DNA from 4 places in the Paenibacillus sp. FSL H7-0442 genome. Region 1 is predicted to be linked to each of the others. Evidence: riboswitches for the same ligand, from Rfam matches in the RefSeq annotation. Region 1 holds a riboswitch; each other region holds the start of a gene.
The links. Region 1 has a riboswitch for thiamine pyrophosphate ahead of thiC (phosphomethylpyrimidine synthase ThiC). Riboswitches for the same ligand answer to the same signal wherever they lie in the genome.
Positions count from the first base shown of each region.

Region 1 (4,962 bases):
TTTGTAGTCGTTTGTTTGTGGGCATCAGCGATCGTTTTCTTGTCCTCCAGCTCCTGTACACTGCTTAGAAACGTCGATACCCGCCGTAGATATTCACGGGGATGCTCTCTGAAAATAAGCTCATGTATTCCGTTTTTGACAATCCATACACTGGAAAGTGGGTTGGTTTGATTGGCAGCGAGCTTTTCCGCAATAGGATAAGGAGCCTTTTCATCCTGTGTACCATGCACAAACATGATCGGGAACGGATAGTTTTCCTTTTTAACCTCCTGATATGGAATCTGATGCAAGCTGGTGCCGTTCAAGACTGGAAACAGCAACTCCAGAATTTCCAAAGACGGATGTCTTGGCAGGTTAATTTGATTGTGAATGTTATGGTACAGCGTATCCGGCTCCAACAGGAAAGTGCTGTCCAAAATCATTGCGTCCACATCCTTGGTTTGCAAGCCCGCCTGAAGAGCGGTTCCTGCCCCCATGGAGAAGCCCCATACGATAATCTCCGACGAGCCGCGTTGCTTCGCAAGCTGGATCGCTCCGAGAAGCTGCTGGGATTCCGCTTTGCCTCCGGTTGCGACTGATTTGCTGTTTTGTGACGCGAATCCATAATCGAACATGACCACATTAAAGTTCAAACTGTGGGCATAATGCGCCAGATCATACATGGGAATCCAGCTTTCTTCGCGGTTAGCTCCATAACCATGGCTGAAAATAATCGTTTTCCGCGATTGATCCGCCGGGATATACCAGCCTTGTACCATGCGGCTACCATCCTTGGCAGGGAAGCTGACTTCCTCATAAGGCATGTTTTTGGCCTGCATCGGATTAGAGTACAGCGGCGCGACGGTAGGATTCGTAAGTACCCATGCGATGTAAGCATGCAAGGCAATAAAACAAAACAACAGAAAAAAAACGACCGACAGCAGCAGAGCAATCACAACGTGCTTGAACCGCAGCAGACGGGGATTAAAGAGTGGGGTGGACGGCTCCTGAACAGCGGTCTGTAGCTGAGAGTTGCGCTGGGATGTAGAAATCATGTAAGAGCCTCCTTATATAAAATTGATCTTCGTTTCAATAGAATTTAGGTATAATTCCACTTGAAAATGATAGTGTATATCCGTATAGATACCTATTATCGTATGATGGGGGTTATCCAAAGTCAACGCCTGAACCGGAAAAGTAAAAATGATGCAAAGAATTGTCGATGTTTGTTCTCGTTCTGTAATATGGTTGTCACAAAAACATCGGTTTACAGTAGCCGCGACTATTCTATATAATTTATGTAACCATGTTTCATAGTGTGAAACGAATATGGATACAAGAGGAGCGGTTCACGAATGGAAGACCGTAAATTAACCGTTCGCGCTGTAGAGCGTGCACTTGATATATTGCTGTGTTTTACCGCAGATTCGGATCTTGGCCTAACGGAGATTGCCTCCAAAATTGGTCTACATAAAAGCACGGTTCATCGGCTGCTGACTACGTTGGAGGATCGGGGCTTTGTCGTTCGGAATGCCGAAACGGAAAAATATCGACTTGGCTTCCGCATTTGGGAGCTATCCACACATTTGTCCCAAAGTGACGAGCCGGCGGTGTTGTTACAGCCTGCAATGGAAGGACTGCGTGACCGTCTGGGCGAAACGGTCAGCTTGTACTTACGGGACGGCAGCATGCGTATTCGCATACAAGCCGTGCAGAGCAATCAGGCGATCCGCAGGGTTGCGCCTGTGGGTGCGCGTATGCCGCTGGCTGTAGGAGCCTCCAGTAAGGTGCTGGCTGCCTTTATGCCGCCGCAGGAGCTGGAAGCCCTGCTAAGCGGGAATGAATGGCCGCCCTCGGTAGACGCGGAGGTCTATAAAGCCCAGCTGCAGGACATTCGCGAGAAGGGCTATGCGACCAGCTATGAAGAACGGGAGCCAGGGGCCGCTGCTGTGGCAGCACCAATTGTGAACCGGAAGGGACAGGTCACTGCGGCTTTATCTGTATCCGGTCCGGTCAGTCGGCTTGCACCCGAGACGCTACATGACTTTGCTCCGATTTTGATCGAAGCGGCGAAGGAAATGGGGCTTATGCTTCCGTAACAAGAATGAATGCAGTTGAAGCAAGCAAAGTGATTTGATGAGGAGCGTCTTCTTGCTAAATGAAACCTAGAAGGGTTGCCAAAGCCATAAATTTGAAGTAGTCTGATAAGGATGGCGGGATGTCTGTTATGTCCGCCTCATGTGAATAGAAGTATCGCAGTTACTGGGGGAGCCTGTAATGCCGGGCTGAGATGGAATCGTGTAAGATTCCGGACCCTTTGCACCTGATCTGGATCATACCAGCGTAGGGAAGTAATCGGCCATTGAAATGTATACGCAGCTGCTGTCTACGGTGACGCATTGGAATAGGATTATTCCACATGTGCACGGTCTGGATAGCTGCCTCGTTAGATTAGCCGGTTCCCTCGGGAACCGGCTTTTTTGCATAGATCAGCGCCACCCTGGGAATGGTTCCGGATCGGTGTGTCATTTCATCGAAACAGGAGGAATGGACAATGAAGCCGACAGAAGTAGAAGGAACAAAAGGAACAGAATTTAAATCAGCAGAAGTAAGGTTGGCAGGAACAAGGGAAGTTGGGGTAGAGAAGACAAACGGGGAGCAAGCCAGTGGGGTAACGCCCTTTCCAGGGAGCCGTAAGGTATATATTCAAGGCTCGCGGCCGGACATTGCCGTCCCAGAGCGGGAAATTGCTCTTCATCCTACACATACGCCGCAGGGCACGGAGCATCATGAGCCATTGCGTGTGTACGATACGAGCGGTCCCATGACTGACGAAGCCTATCAGGTCGATATCCGTCAGGGCCTGCCTCCATTACGGCGAGCTTGGGCACTGGAACGGGGCGATGTGGAGGCTTACGAGGGACGCGCCGTCAAACCGGAGGATAATGGACTGAAACCTGGCTCCAAACGGGAGACAGTTGAATTTCCCGGCGTGACCAACCGTCCGCTTCGTGCTTCGCAAGGTCGTACAGTGACGCAAATGCATTATGCACGGCAAGGGATCATTACGCCCGAAATGGAATTTGCGGCGATCCGCGAAGGGGTGGAGCCTGAGTTTGTACGGCAGGAATTGGCGGCTGGACGAGCCATTTTGCCTTCGAATATCAATCACCCGGAAAGTGAGCCGATGGTCATTGGGCGTCATTTTCACGTGAAGATCAATGCGAACATTGGTAATTCTGCGGTTACCTCCTCGATTGAGGAGGAAGTGGAGAAAATGACCTGGGCTGTGCGTTGGGGCTCGGATACAGTTATGGACCTATCCACAGGCCGTAATATCCATACCACACGTGAATGGATCATTCGGAATTCTCCTGTACCGATTGGAACTGTGCCGCTGTATCAGGCACTTGAAAAGGTGAACGGCGAAGCAGAAGCGCTGACGTGGGAGTTGTATCGCGATACGCTGATCGAGCAGGCGGAGCAGGGAGTGGACTATTTTACAATTCATGCGGGTGTATTGCTGCGGTATATACCGATGACGGCGAATAGAATGACGGGAATTGTGTCCCGTGGCGGGTCGATCATGGCAGCCTGGTGCCTTGCGCACCATCAGGAGAATTTTTTGTATACACATTTTGAAGAAATCTGCGAAATTATGAAAGCCTATGATGTGGCCTTTTCTCTCGGGGATGGTCTACGTCCAGGTAGTATCTATGATGCGAATGATGAAGCACAGTTTGCAGAGCTGGAAACGTTGGGCGAGCTAACGCAAATCGCATGGAAGCATGATGTTCAGGTCATGATTGAGGGGCCGGGACATGTCCCTATGCATAAAATCAAAGAGAATGTGGATTTACAAATGGAGATTTGTAAGGAAGCTCCTTTCTATACCTTGGGACCGCTCACGACGGATATTGCCCCCGGATATGATCATATTACCTCAGCCATCGGGGCGGCGATGATCGGTTGGTTCGGGACGTCCATGCTGTGCTATGTTACGCCTAAGGAGCATTTGGGTCTTCCGAATAAGGATGATGTCCGTGAGGGTGTCATTACCTACAAAATTGCGGCACATGCTGCCGATCTGGCGAAGGGCCATCCACGGGCGCAGCAGCGGGATGATGCTTTGTCCAAGGCACGCTTTGAGTTCCGCTGGCGGGATCAGTTCAATCTGTCGCTTGATCCCGAGCGGGCCTTGTCCTACCATGATGAAACGCTACCAGCAGAGGGAGCCAAGGAAGCACATTTTTGCTCGATGTGCGGCCCAAAATTTTGTAGTATGCGCATCACGCAGGACATTCGCGCCTATGCAGCGGATAAGGGGCTGAACACCGAAGAAGCAGTGGCCGCTGGGATGCGTGAGAAGGCAGAGCAGTATCGGGATGGCGGTCAGTAAAACGAATGTGTGAGTTTAGGAACGCATGAATCAAAAAAAGCCGTGGTTCTCTACAGTCGATGTAGGAAACTACGGCTTTTTGGCTTATGTAAAGCGAGTCATGCAACCGGATAAACGGCGCCTTATTTTTTACCCATTTTTTCATTCAAAATGTCCTGAAAGCTGAGCTTCTTCTCCGAGCTATCTTCTTTCTTCTGCATACTCACCGCGTTGGCACGTTGGTATTGGTGGTGAAAGGGCATCAGGGTGTGGACGGTTAAGTTCATTGTATTCATGTAGATCATTCCTCCAATTCCATATTGTCAAATTCAGATTGAGTTGCTTAGGACGTCTGTATAGGACTATTTGTATGTACTTGATGTCGCAATGCTATGTAGGTTGCTTGGTTATGTTTCAATCATTATACCCACATTTTTTCAAAGTAAAACGCTTTTGACATAAAACAGGAAGATGGTCATGTGTGTTCAAAATGCCGATTAGGAGGATGGTCGTTTTAGGGGAAAATGTGCCTAGGTCTAAAACAAGGGCTTGAGGCCCGTTTTCTTAGTTTAGTAGTCGGGATTGTGTTTTTTTGTCGAATAACC
Region 1 is NZ_CP151963.1:830,877-835,838, forward strand. It holds gene MHH57_RS03685 (alpha/beta hydrolase) at 1-1,034, opposite strand, end outside; gene MHH57_RS03690 (IclR family transcriptional regulator) at 1,335-2,078, shown strand; TPP riboswitch at 2,234-2,346, shown strand; gene thiC (phosphomethylpyrimidine synthase ThiC) at 2,534-4,378, shown strand; gene MHH57_RS03700 (hypothetical protein) at 4,501-4,653, opposite strand.

Region 2 (4,962 bases), 2.2 Mb from region 1:
GAGCGTACGGGCATATCAGCAGTTTCTGGCACAACCCACCATGCTGCGTAAAAATGCTTCTCTCAACGACCTTCATAATCGAAATGTCGTACTCTACTACCGGCTGTTAACCGATCATTTGAGTGAAATGCTGCCCGTAGTCTACACGCCGACCGTAGGAACTGCGATTCAAGAATACAGTCACGAGTACAACCGTCCTGGGGGCGTATATTTGTCGATAGATAATCCGAACGGTATTGGACAAGCATTCTATAATTCCGGTTTGAGCGGCGAGGATGTGGACCTGATCGTCGTGACGGATTCCGAAAGTATTTTGGGGATTGGGGACTGGGGTGTCGGGGGGATTAACATTGCTATTGGCAAACTTGCAGTGTATACGGCTGCGGCAGGCATTCATCCCGGGCGGGTGCTGCCCATTGTACTGGATGTAGGTACGAATAATGAAAAGTTGCTGAATGATCCACTGTACATCGGAAACCGCCATAAACGGGTTCGCGGAGAAGCCTATAACCAGTTTATTGATACTTTTATCAGCAAAACGTTAGCGCAATTCCCGAAGGCGCTTTTACATTGGGAAGATGTGGGTAGCGTAAATGCACGCCATATTATAGGAAAATACGGTCAAAGTATACTCACCTTCAACGATGATATACAAGGTACAGGAGCGGTGACCTTGGCTGCAATTCTTTCGGCGGTGGGTGTCACCAAGACTCCGCTGCGTGAGCAAAAGGTACTTGTCTTCGGCCCAGGAGCAGCAGGGATCGGTAACGCTGACCAAATTCGGGGCGCTATGATCGCGGATGGTCTTTTGGAGGAGGATTCATTCAAGTCCTTTTGGGCTTTTGATTACCGCGGGCTGTTAACGGACGATATGGAAGATGTCCTGGATTATCAGAAACCGTATGTACGTAAAAAAGAGGAAGTCAGCTCATGGACGCGGTCGGATGACGGCAAAATACCGCTGCTGGAGGTCATCCGTCAGGTGAAGCCTACCATATTAATCGGAACTTCTGGAGTAGCCGGTGCCTTTTCTGAAGAGATCATCAAAGAGATGGCGAAGCATGTAGAACGCCCGATCATTATGCCCATGTCCAATCCTACAAATCTTGCAGAAGCTATACCTGAGGATCTAATACGGTGGACCGATGGCAAGGCATTAATTGCTACCGGAAGCCCCTTTGACCCCGTCACTTATAACGGTACGAAATTTGAAATTGGACAGGCGAACAATGCCTTTGTGTTCCCGGGACTGGGTCTGGGTGCGATTGTGGTTAAAGCCAAAAGGATTACCCCTGCGATGTTTACAGCCGCAGCAGATGCCGTTGCCAATGGCGTAGATTCGAATAAGCCTGGCGGTGCGTTGCTCCCTCATATCCAAAAATTACGTGATGTTTCGTACGTTGTTGCGGTTGCGGTAGCGAAAGCAGCGATTCAGGATCAGGTAGCTCAGGCACACATTTCAAATGTTGAACAAGCTATACGGGATGCAATGTGGAAACCGGAATATGTCAAGGTCAAAGCAGTGGAAAGCGTAATACATCACCCTCACTAATGCTCCATTTAAGAAAGAGATTGCCTTGTTCAGACAGGCAGAATACGTCAGTTCAAGCAAGGAGAATCAATCTATGAGTGTCGGACATATCTTGTATATTTTGGTGCCGATTTTTTTCGTTATTATTTTAGGGTGGTTAGCGGGGCATTACAAAAGCTTTGATGCCTCTTCCTCCAAAACCCTAAATGCGCTCGTTACCAAATTTGCACTACCTGCGCATCTATTCATCGGTATTACGACAACGGACAGGAAAGCGCTCATCGAGCAATGGCCATTCCTGCTGGCCCTGTTCATTGGCATTGTCGGCTTTTTTACCGTTCTCCTTCTACTGTCCCGCTTTGCGGGGAAGCAGTCGGTCAAGGATGCCGCCATGTTTGCTTTGAACTCGGCACAGCCGACCTTTGCTTTTATGGGCATTCCTGTGCTTGGAGCCATCTACGGTTCCGCTGCTGTCGCCATTCCGATTGCGCTTACCGGGATCGTAGTCAATGCCGTCCTTGACCCGGCGGCTACCATTATAGCTACCGTAGCCAGCAGGAATTCAGGCAAAGAACGGAACGGTCACCTCGGAAGGTTAATCTGGGACTCCATTCTTCATGGATTAAAAGAACCGCTGGCGCTGGTTCCACTGATTGGTGTAATTTTGACCTTGTTCGGCTTCCATTCACCGGATTTGTTGAACAAATCGTTGAATCAAATCGGAGACATTACGTCCGGGGCCGCTTTATTCGCTGTCGGAGTGACCATTGGCGTACGCAACATTAGTTTTAGTGTAAGTGCCTTTGCCATCGCACTGTTAAAAACAATTGTACAGCCTTTATTAATGCTGCTGATCGCCTACCTATGCGGTCTGTCGTCTGCAGATACTGTGAAGGCAGTTCTGCTCGTTTCCTTCCCGGGTTCAGCAGTCGCTGCTATGATCGCCACCCGTTTTGAAAGCCTGGAATCAGAAACAGCCTCCTCCTTTGTCATCAGTGCTGTCATATCGCTCGTTACACTCCCAGTACTGATTTCTCTATTGGTATAAATGCTGATTATTTAGACATTGGAGCCTGCCGCGAATTCCTTCGTGTAGACGGAACTGATCTTCTCCAGCGCCTTTTTCCCTCTCGGAAGCGAACTTCAGCTCTGTCGTTTGGCCCTTGACCAGATAGACATGTTTGACATAGCGTATGAACGTATGTACAGTAATAGTCAAAAGAATAGAAGTCCACTAGGGGAGCCGCTATGGCTGAGACAAGAACGTATCTTGGACCCTTTGAACCTGATCTAGTTCGTACTAGCGTAGGAAAGTGGAGCCTTCGTATATAAGGTTTCAAGCGTTTTTTGCGTATTGGGCCTATTGTTGAAGCCGCTCCATTTTTCTGGGGCGGCTTTTTAGCGTTGTTCCGGAATTATATTCTTACAGGACTTCTTGCTCTTCAATTTTATGGAGGTGGCGAAATTGAGTTTTACACAAGAACTCCGTCGGCAGGCGGACGGCATTTTTCAAGCGATTTTTGAGCATCCCTTTGTGAGAGGTATTGCTGAAGGAAGTTTGACAAGGGGACAGCTGATTCACTATGTAAAACAGGACTTTGAATATTTGAACGCCTACATGCGGATATACGGCATCGCAATCTCCAAATGCACGAATCGGGAGGACATGGATGTATTTAATGAACAAATCTCTTTTATTCTCCACAGCGAGGTTCATCCGCATCAAAATTTCTGTGCTGTCGCAGGGGTGACCTATGAAGAATTGCAGGGATATCCGCTCGCTCCGTCGGCTCATCACTATATCCGGCACATGCTGACGGTTGCGCATGAGGGCAACCTGGGCGAGATCTTGGCTGTGCTGCTGCCATGTATGTGGACGTATGCCGAGATTGGCCGCAGGCTGCTAGATGAAGTAAAGCCGGATAAGTCCCATCCGTTCTATGAATGGATTGGCTTTTATGGAGACCAGCTTGATGATACAACACTCAAGTTCCGAGAACGTGTAGATGCTTGGGCGGAAGGGGCAACGGCTGCTGAGCGGGAGCGGATGATTGAGCATTTTATACTGAGCTGCCAGCTGGAATATAAGTTCTGGGACATGGCTTATAAGCAGGAAGAATGGCCGGTCCAGATGCAGGCAGCGGTCTTGGAATAGTCAGCCTGTCAATTCGATGAGTGAAGTACGGTTAATGTCCTGTTAAACCACCAACTATAGAGAGGATAATCATGATGAGTACATGGGAAAAAAGTTATTCGGATCTCCTAACGAAGGTACAAAATAGCAAACCCCTCGTTCACAATATCACCAATGTGGTAGTCACCAACTTTACCGCCAACGGCCTGTATGCATTGGGTGCCTCCCCAGTGATGGCCTATGCACCCGAGGAAGTAGCAGACATGGCAAAAATAGCGGGAGCCGTCGTATTAAACATCGGTACGCTGAACCGCGAACTGGTGGATGCCATGATCATTGCTGGACAATCAGCAAATGCACACGGTGTTCCAGTCCTGCTAGATCCGGTCGGTGCGGGAGCAACAAGCTTTAGAACCGAGTCTGCACTGCGAATCCTGAATGAAGTCAAAATCTCCTTGGTACGAGGCAACGCGGCCGAAGTCGCGCATCTTGTTGGAGAAGCGCGTGAGATTAAAGGCGTAGATGCTGGTGACAGTGCTGACAGCGGCCATGTCGATCTGGCAATTCGGGCTGCTCGAGTGCTCAATACAATGGTTGTCATCACTGGAAAAGAAGACGTCATCACCGATGGGGCCGAAGCACGAATGATAAGCGGCGGAGACGTACTGCTCACGAAGGTAACCGGAGCAGGCTGCCTGCTGACCTCTGTGTTAGGTGCCTTTGCAGCTGTTGAACCCAACCTGCTGCTCGCAGGTACAGCAGGCTTGGCATTTTACAGTGCAGCAGCTTCCCGAGCCGCAGCACGTACCGCAGAGCTAGGGCCAGGCAGCTTCCAGATTGCCTTTCTCGACGAGCTCGCCAAACTACATACTGGTTCGCTAGAGGGGCATGTCACGATCCGTGAAGCTGGAACAACTACAGCAGGTGGTGCGCGATGACAGACACTCGTGTACCCAGAGCACTGACGATTGCCGGCTCAGACAGTGGCGGCGGGGCCGGAATTCAAGCCGATCTCAAAACCTTTCAAGAGCTTGGCGTATACGGCATGTCAGCTATTACGGCCATTACTGTACAGAACACCTTAGGGGTCCACGGCGTATATCCGCTGCCACAGGAAGCAACAGCGGAACAGATCGAAGCTGTAGGATTAGACCTTGGAGTGGATGCCCTGAAGACTGGCATGCTGTTTAATGCGGGTATCATCCGTCTTGTGAGTGAGCAGATCCGAAAGTTCGGCTGGAAAAAGGTCGTCGTCGATCCCGTGATGATTGCGAAGGGGGGCGCTGAACTGCTGCAA
Region 2 is NZ_CP151963.1:4,405,801-4,410,762, forward strand. It holds gene MHH57_RS19355 (NAD-dependent malic enzyme) at 1-1,552, shown strand, start outside; gene MHH57_RS19360 (AEC family transporter) at 1,626-2,579, shown strand; TPP riboswitch at 2,758-2,860, shown strand; gene tenA (thiaminase II) at 2,997-3,686, shown strand; gene thiM (hydroxyethylthiazole kinase) at 3,761-4,603, shown strand; gene thiD (bifunctional hydroxymethylpyrimidine kinase/phosphomethylpyrimidine kinase) at 4,600-4,962, shown strand, end outside.
Region 2: linked by a shared signal. The riboswitch ahead of tenA (thiaminase II) and the one ahead of thiC (phosphomethylpyrimidine synthase ThiC) in region 1 are both predicted to bind thiamine pyrophosphate.

Region 3 (4,962 bases), 200 kb from region 1:
GAAAAGCTGAATGTGGATCTACGGACTGCCGGATATTTTGAACGGAACCAGACGGATTTTGTGTTGCTGGATGCGGAAATTGTACCGTGGAATCTCAAGGCTCGGGAATTGATTGCTGCACAGTATGCGCATGTGGGTGAAGCAGCTCTGCTGGATCGCAGTAAGCTGGTAGACAAGCTGAAGCAGGCGAAGGTTGCGGGCCGAGAGGTTGGAGACTGGTTGGAGGAAATGGAACAGAAGTACGCGAATGCCGTGACGTTTCAAGAGGCTTTTCAAAAATATTGCTGGGATGTGGACGGTCTGGATGAGATTCGTATCGCACCGTTTCATACGCTGGCACACAGCGGAAAGACTTTTTTCGACCATTCTCATATTTGGCATATGGAGCAAAACCGGGAGCTGGCTGGGCTGTCTTCCCTGTTTATGGAGACAGAGTATCGCGTGATCACGGACGAAGCAAGCGAGGAAGAGGTCATTCGTTGGTGGAACGAGATGACAGAGGATGGTCATGAGGGGATTGTGATCAAGCCGGAACGCTTTTTGATGAAAAATCGGGACAAGATGATTCAGCCTGCAATCAAGGTGAGAGGCCGGAAGTATTTGCACATCATTTACGGTATGGATTATCTTGCCCCTGAGAATTTAAAGCGTCTGAAGCAGCGTCGAACGAACAAAAAGGAGCGTCATGCCCTGATGGAAGGAGCGCTTGGTATGGAAGGCGTGGAACGTTTTGTCCGCAAGGATACGGTAGATCGTATTCATGAATGCGTCCTTGCCGCACTATCTCTGGAATCAGAGCCGATTGATCCAAGATTGTAGTTTGCGAGGGAGGGATTGAGATGGAAAGGGGTACACCGTTAATTGATATTGGTGTGAACTTGATGCATCGTTCGTTTCATGCAGATCGGGAACAGGTGGTAGAGAGAGCCGCGGCTGTAGGGATTTCACCGCTGATTATTACCGGGACCAGTGTCCGCAGCAGTCGGGAAGCTTCTCAGTATGCAGCGCGTTATCCGGGCAAGCTGTATGCGACAGCTGGCGTGCATCCCCATGATGCCAAAGACTGCAGTGCAGACACGATTCAGCAGCTCCGCCAGTTGGCGGGTCAGCCGCAGGTCGTATCCATAGGGGAATGCGGATTGGACTATAACCGTGATTTTTCGCCACGTGATGTGCAGCGCCGATGGTTTGGCGAGCAAATCCAACTGGCGGGTGAGCTGAAAATGCCGTTATTTCTGCATGAACGAGATGCACATGAGGACTTTGTCGCTATGCTTCGGGAGTATCAAGGGCTTGTCGATAAAGCGGTAGTGCATTGTTTTACCGGCACGGAACAGGAATTGCGTACGTATGTAGAAATGGGACTGTATATCGGAATCACCGGCTGGATTTGCGACGAACGGCGGGGGAAGCATCTGCGTGAACTGGTCAGAGATATTCCCTTGGACCGTCTGATGATTGAAACGGATGCTCCATTTTTGACCCCGCGTAATTTGCCTGTGAAGCCTAAAGAAGGGCGTAATGAGCCCATGTATCTCGCTCACATTGCTGCTACGATAGCCGAATGTACAGGTCGAAGCATGATGGAGATCGAAATCGCGACGACGGAAACGGCTAAACGTTTCTTCGGATTATAGGATTGTCAAAGCCATAGATGTGGTATATATTATAGTGAATTAAAAAGCATTGTCGGGAGCTTGAGAAAGTCAGGCTGAGAGGGTGGCCCTTGCCACTGACCGTGAAATCTGATCTGGGTAATGCCAGCGTAGAGAAACCAAGAACACTATACAGGAATGCCGCTTTTTTTTGCGGTTGTCGATAGATTCAATGTATGTCCTAGCATTTTACCTTGATCCTGACTTGGCTGGGTATCAGTGTAGTAGTTTAGACTACTGGTTATATAAGGCATATCGACGAATGATGTTTTGTATGGTGCTTCACCTTTTACTGCGCATAAAGCTTGCCTGGAGATTCAGCTCCAGACAAGCTTTTTTTCATGGCCAAGAGGCCAACTATAAGGAAAAAGGGGAGCACGCAATAATGAATACTGCTGTAAGAGCGTCCAAAGGGTTGAAACTGACGGATATTTTGGTCACGATTGTGATCGCTGTTGTGTTCGGGTTGATCTACAAAATATGGGGACCTGCCTATGATTTGATGAAACCATTGGGTCTACACGCCGAGCAACTGATGTATGGCATGTGGTTTATGGCAGGTACGTTTGCTTATCTCATCATTCGCAAGCCGGGTGTTGCGATTTTGGCAGAGGTGGCAGCGGCAACGGTCAGTGCTTTTTTGGGAAGCGAATGGGGTATGTCCACCTTGTACTATGGCCTGCTGCAAGGCTTGGGAGCGGAGCTGTTTTTTGCGGCTTTTCTGTATCGGAACGCAAACCTGTGGGTTGCTTCGCTAGCTGCGGCTGGGGCGGCTGTCACTTCTCTGATTTTAGACTTCAGCTACGGGTATATTGATCAGCTATCGACTTGGAACTATGTTTTGTATATTGGATTTCGGATGATTGGCAGTATTGTGATTGCCGGGGTATTCGCGTTCTATCTGGCTAAGGCATTGGAGGTAACCGGAGTCACGCGAAGTTTGAGGCCTGCAACGGAACAAGATTATAAGGGGCTGGATTGATGAGCCGGGCAACCGAAGATGTGGTGGCTTCGATCACCCGGCTACGGTTGAAATTCCCCGGTGAGCAAGAGCTGCTTTTTCACAATATGTCTTTGTCTGTCCGCAAGGGGGAAAAGCTGCTGCTACTGGGACCGAGTGGATGCGGTAAATCAACACTGCTCCAAGTGTTAAGCGGTCTGATTCCACGCACGATAGAAGTGCCTATGAAATGCGATGCTGCTGTAATCCCAAGTGTCTCAGGTATTGTATTTCAAGATCCTGATACGCAGTTCTGTATGTCATATGCAGATGAGGAACTGGCTTTTGTGTTGGAAAATAATCAGGTTCCCCGGGAGCAGATGCGATCCCGTATTCGCGAGCTGCTGATACAGGTGGGTCTATCGACGGATGATATACATATGCCCATTGGCAGCATGTCACAGGGAATGAAGCAGCGGCTGGCGATTGCGTCTGTGCTGGCTATGGAGCCAGAAGTGCTTTTTCTGGATGAGCCCACGGCTTTGTTGGACGAGGAAGGCACTACACAGGTGTGGGATACCATTCGCAACATTTCGGTAGACCAGACACTGGTGATTGTGGAGCATAAAATTAATGAAATTGTCCATGATGTGGATCGGATTGTGGTGCTTTCTGCTCAAGGGGAGATCATTGCAGATGGAAGGGCCCAAGAAGTATTTCATGTGCACCGGCAGGCATTGTCCGAGTACGGCGTGTGGTATCCGGGAGTATGGAATGAAGCGTCTTCGCCACGTTGGAGTGAAGCAGTGACGCAACAGAATGGTGCGGGGACTGATGTGCTGGAGCTGGAACATTTTAGCGGCCTCCGCGGTTTAAGTTCAGTGATTTATGTGGAGCATGCGCAGGTGAAGCCTGGCGACTGGATTGGCGTGGTTGGTGAAAACGGGGCTGGCAAAAGCTCGCTACTGCTCTCCATGATGCGCTTACTTCGCACACAGGGACGTTATAGCGTGCGCGGAATTGAGGCAGGCAGTACAGAACAACTGGCAGAGCGTATCGGGTTCGCGTTTCAAAATCCCGAGCTGCAATTTGTAGCGCATACCGTACGAAAGGAACTAGAGTATTCGTTACCCAAGAGCTTGTATACCGTTGAACAGTGCCGGGAACGGGTCGATCGGATGCTCGTACAGTTCGGACTGGAGCGGCTGGACGAGCGGCATCCGTATCAGCTTTCGTTAGGCCAAAAAAGGCGGTTGAGTATTGCTACGGCTATGATTCGTGAGCCGGAAGTGCTGCTGCTCGATGAACCGACCTTTGGGCAGGATGCGCGTAATACCTTTGTCATGCTGGATATGTTGGAGCAGCTGAGAGCGGCAGGCACGGCCATTGTGATGGTCACCCATGACCCGGAAATTGTCCGTCGATATTGTACCGATACATGGCGGATTCAGAAAGGGGAACTACAGTATGAACCTGTCCTTTCCCCATCATAAAACATGGCTGCATCGCGTGAATCCGGGCCTAAAGCTCGTGATGTTTTCCATCCTGTTTGTGGTCGTTATAGTCATTCATGATCCGAATGTCATGTTTAATGTTGCGTGTGCTATGCTGTTGCTGCTTGTCTGGTCAGGCCATCCATGGAAGAGGCTGCTGCTATACGGGTCTCCCTTTATATTGGTGTTTATTTCAACTTCAACGGGTATGATGATGTTCGGCAAAGGGGTGACGACCTGGTGGACATGGGGTTTGATCCATGTGACGCAGGAAAGCTTTTACCGAGGCATGCATCTGGGCTTTCGTGCGCTGAGTATGGCTGCGGTAGGTTTGTTGTTTGGTTTAACGACTCGTCCAGTGGACCTTTTTTATTCACTGATGCAGCAATGGAAGCTCCCTCCGAAGTATGCATACAGCTTTTTGGCAGCCATGCGGTTGATGCCTATGATGGTGGAGGAATTCCAGGCATTGAGACAAGCCCACCGTATTCGAGGTTTACATCAGCATGTGTCCAAATGGAATATGTATGCCACGCTTCGCAGGTATGCGATTCCGCTACTCGCTCAAAGTATTCGGCGTGCCCAGCGCATTGCTATTGCTATGGAAGCCAAGGGTTTTACCAATGAAACCAAGCGAACGTATTATTATGCGATCGGCTATTCGGCTATAGATATTGTATTCATATTCTATTTTGTCGTCATGCTTACGCTGGCTTGGGGACTTGGGATTTGCTTTCCTTATGTAGGGGTGTGGGATGTACGTTAATTGTTGTCAAAAGGCTTTGCCCGTTTTCTGCTCTGTGGTATATTAATGCAATGGGAATTGACGGCTCGTACAGACCCGCCTGGGCTGGCGGGCTTATTACATTTTCCC
Region 3 is NZ_CP151963.1:1,030,120-1,035,081, forward strand. It holds gene MHH57_RS04615 (polynucleotide kinase-phosphatase) at 1-819, shown strand, start outside; gene MHH57_RS04620 (TatD family hydrolase) at 840-1,637, shown strand; TPP riboswitch at 1,680-1,791, shown strand; gene MHH57_RS04625 (ECF transporter S component) at 2,041-2,637, shown strand; gene MHH57_RS04630 (ABC transporter ATP-binding protein) at 2,637-4,088, shown strand; gene MHH57_RS04635 (energy-coupling factor transporter transmembrane component T) at 4,063-4,854, shown strand.
Region 3: linked by a shared signal. The riboswitch ahead of MHH57_RS04625 (ECF transporter S component) and the one ahead of thiC (phosphomethylpyrimidine synthase ThiC) in region 1 are both predicted to bind thiamine pyrophosphate.

Region 4 (4,962 bases), 360 kb from region 1:
AACAGCGTACTTTTGCCGCTGCCTGACGGACCGATGAGAGAAACGAATTCTCCCGGCTTGACTGTGAGGGATACATCCTGCAGCACGGGCAGTAAGCTTCGCTTTTCGCGGAAGGCGAGGCTGATCCCGTCCAATTCCAGAGCAGAAGGGGCAGTTGAAGGACTCTGCTGGTCCCCGGCTCGTTGTTCATTAGCCACGTTGTGTGATGATAAGTCAGTCGGATGCAGACTCATATGTGCCACGTCCTTTCTTTGCTGTATTTAATTCAAGGAGGAAGCTATTCCTGATCCGGTTTCCAGCGAACCAGCCATTTTTCCAGTAGTACTATGATGACAAACATCAGTAAACTGAGCGCGACAATGATGCCGATGGCGGCAAAAATGAGGTCCGTGCGATAGGCCGATTTTTGCAGCAGCATATAATATCCGATTCCTTCGCTCGCACCAATCCATTCGGCAATAATTGCGCCCATCACACTGTAGGTGGCAGCAATCTTGATGCCGGAGAATACTTGCGGCAACGAGTGTGGCAACTCCAGCTTCATAAAAATAGCCATGCGACCTGCACCCGACATCTGCATATAGTTCATCATCATACGGTCCGTCCGTGTCAGCCCGTCCATGGTCGCTACAGCCACGGGAAAAAAGCATACTAAGGTAATGACCATCAGCTTGGGCAGCATGCCAAAACCAAACCACACCATGAGCAGCGGCCCCAGGGCGATGATCGGAATGTTTTGGCTCAGGATAAGCAGCGGATACAGGGCGGATTTGAGAAAAGGAATGGTATGAAGAACGATGGCGATCAACAGTCCCGTTGCTGTCCCTATAGCGAATCCCACAAGTGTCAGGCGAATTGTAGCCCATGTATGGGCACCAAGCAGCGCCGTCTGGGCCATGCCCTCCTGTACGATGAGGAATGGAGCTGGCAGTAGCCAGGATTCAATATGTAAATAGGAAACCGCCCCCTGCCAGGCTGCTAAAAAGAAGAGGACCGCCACAAGGGGCGGCCATACGCTTTTCCACCAGGATGCGTTCTTGCCTTTCGGATTCATGGGCGATATTTCTCGGTCAGCTTGTTCATGCTGATGCCTTGTGGGTTATGTGCGATTTTGATCTGTGAAATGACGCTGGGACTGCCCGCTTCCGTCAAAGCCTCATGCATTTCTTTAACCACTTTCAGCAACTCGTCGAGCTCGCCCTCCATGGTCGTATCCAATGGGTTCACCTGATGTTTGACACCGGAGCGCTGAATGACCTCAATCGCCTTATCTACATACGGGTAAGAGTCCTCGTTATTAGGAGTTTTAGGGATTACTTGAATACTGAGCAGTGTATTAGCCATGCAAATTCACCTGTCCTTCATTTGGAGTGTTTTAGAGAAAATAGGGTGGTTTAAGGCGTTTGAGACCGCTCCGCGTTTCATTTGGTCTTACGATCGCTGTTGCAGGGGGATTCTTGGATTATTTAAGTTTTCAAAGGTAAGAATTCCCCTGCAAAGGCGAACGCTCCGCTTCTCCAGATTCAAATGAACCGCTCCGCTGCTGCCCGCCTTAAAAGCACCCTATTTTTAAAGCTGGTTTGTGCGGCATTTTTAACACACAAGCGCACCTACTTAGCGCTTAGATAATATGAAACTAAAGAATAAACCAAGTTGAACGAGAACGAAGTGGGCGGAATGGTGCTGTACAAGCGTTAGCGTTCGCTTTAAAAGCTTTCCGTAGGAAAGCTCGCTTCGGAAGCATAACCTCCCCGGATTTCTACATTAATCATAAGTTTTTATTAAGAAATCCGGGGCGGTGGCGATGGGAAGCACCATCCGACTGCGTAGTGGCGCTTCGTTCACTTCTCTAGTTCAGTCTTATTTAGCGTTTTAACAAATGGTCAGCGCTTGGGCAAGAAGTCGTTTGTGAAGGCCTTATCGACTTCCAAAGGCTTGCTGAGCAGCTTGCGTTCGTACATCCAGTCCGAATAGTTTTGCCATACCTCCGCTTTTTGCACGCCCCATTGCGCGGCATCATCCTGATAACGTGGGCTTAGCCATTTTTGGCTGGCAAGTACCAGTTTTTTATCCAGCTCCGGTACAGCTTTGCTTAAGATGTCCGCGGCTTCTTCCGGATGGGCGATAGTGTATTCATAGCCTTGGGCGGTAGCGTCCATGAACGCTTTGACCAGCTCGGGATCATTTTTTATCGTCTGTTCGTTGCTCACAATTACAGGCGTATAGTAGTCGAGGCTTTTGGAATAATCTTTTACATACAGCATATCCAATGGCTCATCTCGAAGTTGGGCCTCGATTCCGGTCCATGCGTAGAAAATCCAGGCAAAGTCGATATCCCGCTTCACGGCTGTAAAATAGTCTGCATTGCCCATGTTGACGATCTTCACTTTGCTCACATCGCCTTTGTCTGAATCCATGATGGATTTCATGACCGCTTCTTCTACGGGAGAGCCCCAACCGCCGTATTTTTTACCTTCAAAATCTTTCGGGCTTTTAATTCCGCGATCTACCGGGGCTGCGAAGCCTGAGGTATTATGCTGAATCACCGCAGCGATGGATACAAGCGGCACACCTTGCGTGCGGGCCTGTGTGACGCCTTCTTGGTAGCTGATACCAAAAGGTGCAGCATTAGAAGCAACCATTTGATCGGCTCCGCCTGAACCAGGTTGAACAATTTGGACATTTAAACCTGCTTTTTCGTAAAATCCTTTGTCCTTGGCGACATAGAGTCCCGTATGATTCGTATTGGGTGTCCAGTCGAGCACGATTTTAACATCTTTGAGCCCCTTTGCCGGAGTAGACGTTTGAGTGTCGGTAGCGGAAGCTGCTTCTTGGGATGTAGGGGGACTTCCACCGCAAGCGGTCAGGGTCAGGGCCATGAGCCACAGACTGATCAGTCCCAGGCTTAATATTTTCATGCGCTTCATCGTTAGTGTTCTCTCCTTTTGATTACCCGTTATCCATCCAATCAGACAGCTTAAGTTTCCCATTTTCATAAAAATAACATCTGCCGGACGCGATCTTTCCAACAACTTAATCCTCAACAAAAAAGCGCCCCGAGTTTCCGGGACGCTTGCGCTTGTATATACCAAAGTAAGGGATGGTCCTATGTAAAGAAGGCACATCTTGCTTAAGCATTCCTACGCTGGCATTACCCAGATCAGGTTGTAAGGGTCAGTGTCTTGGGACACACTCTCAGCCGGCCGATTCCAGCACCCCTGGCATTGTATGGTTTAATGGGTTCATTTATTCGGGTTTACTACGACGATTATATGCTTTGAATGCGGGTCTGTCCAGCATGAAGGGAGAGATAACGGTTCATTTGCCGAACGACAGGGTACACTTTTACTGTGAGCTTTGATCTGAAAATGAGTATGAATCAATCCGATTCGATCCGGTCATGTTATTTTCAGAACAGCTGCGCAGGTAGGTTCAGATGGGCTGGTGCCCAATGGCATGGCCGTAGAGAATTCTAATTCGTGAAAAGGAGTTGTTGTACTGTGGGTAAAACGGAAACATTGGATCGCAACCAACTGGAACAAGCCATTGTGAAGGCTTTGGATAACAACAAATTTTGTTCGTTAGGTACGGTAGAGGGTGGCAAACCGAAAGTACGCTATATGGCCCTTTTTAACGATGGAATGAACATTCATCTGGCGACAGATCGCAAAACGCATAAAGTGGATGAGCTAAAGGACAATCCGAATGCTTATCTGCTGCTGGGTTATGAGGTTGGCGGTACGAAGGAAGTTGTAGAAGTGGAGGCTACCGTCCAGATTACAGCTGATGAGGGGCTGCGCAAACAAGTGTGGAACGATTCCTTGAAGGAATGGTTCTCCGGACCGGATGATCCCGATTATGTCATTCTGGACGTGAATCCGACTCGCATTGAGTATGTGGGTCAGCAAACGGAGCGCCAGGTGTGGAAGAAATAATACGAATATAAATGGATAAACCAGTGAATCTCCGAGTTTTTATTAGGAGGTTTGCTGGTTTTTTTATGTTTGAGAAAAATAATTATTTTTTCATAAATAATTTTAAGTAAATGACTACTCTTTTGTCTGGCGTTGGATTAAAATAGAAATGGTGGGTTCAAGGCTTACATATATGTGCAAAAGTATGTATATGAGGCATACACCTTAATGAGGAGGGGTATATTTTGTTATTACGTAAAAATTGGTTTAAAGGGTTTACAGCAGCAGTTGTAGCTTGTAGCATGCTGGTGTTTTCGGCCGCTCCATCTTGGGCAGCTAACAAATCCCGCGATGAAGCTACGGTGAATCTGCGGATCATGGAAACAACGGATATTCATGCGTCCCTGATGAACTACGATTACTACTCGGACAAAGAAACCAACGAATATGGCTTGATTAACACAGCCGGACTAATCCAACAGGCGCGTAGTGAAGCGAGAAACAGCATGTTGTTCGATAACGGTGATTTATTGCAGGGCAATCCATTAGGTGATTATATGGCCAGAAATAAAACCTTCGAGAAAGAAGGCGGCGTCCATCCGGTCTACAAGATGATGAACTTGATGGGCTATGATGCGGCTACAGTGGGCAACCACGAATTCAACTATGGTCTAGGCTTTCTGGAGAAATCGCTCAAGGGAGCCGATTTCCCTTACGTAAATGCGAATGTTTATGTTGACAAGGGGGGTCAAGCTACTAAAAATTATTTTACCCCTTATCAGATTCTTGATAAAACAGTAACGGATGAAAAAGGTGATCAGCATACACTCAAAGTGGGTGTAATCGGCCTGGTAACACCTCAAATTATGCAATGGGATGAAGCCAATTTAAAGGATAAGGTCGTTACGAAGGATATTGTGGAAACGGCGAAAAAGTTTATTCCTCAAATGAAAACGGAAGGTGCCGACATTATTGTCGTGCTTGCGCACACAGGTTATGAGGATGTGCCACAAACGCCAATGATGGAGAATGCTGTTAAATATTTGAG
Region 4 is NZ_CP151963.1:467,252-472,213, forward strand. It holds gene MHH57_RS02080 (ABC transporter ATP-binding protein) at 1-233, opposite strand, end outside; gene MHH57_RS02085 (ABC transporter permease) at 278-1,054, opposite strand; gene MHH57_RS02090 (MTH1187 family thiamine-binding protein) at 1,051-1,344, opposite strand; gene MHH57_RS02095 (ABC transporter substrate-binding protein) at 1,884-2,927, opposite strand; TPP riboswitch at 3,121-3,230, opposite strand; gene MHH57_RS02100 (pyridoxamine 5'-phosphate oxidase family protein) at 3,501-3,935, shown strand; gene MHH57_RS02105 (bifunctional 2',3'-cyclic-nucleotide 2'-phosphodiesterase/3'-nucleotidase) at 4,160-4,962, shown strand, end outside.
Region 4: linked by a shared signal. The riboswitch ahead of MHH57_RS02095 (ABC transporter substrate-binding protein) and the one ahead of thiC (phosphomethylpyrimidine synthase ThiC) in region 1 are both predicted to bind thiamine pyrophosphate.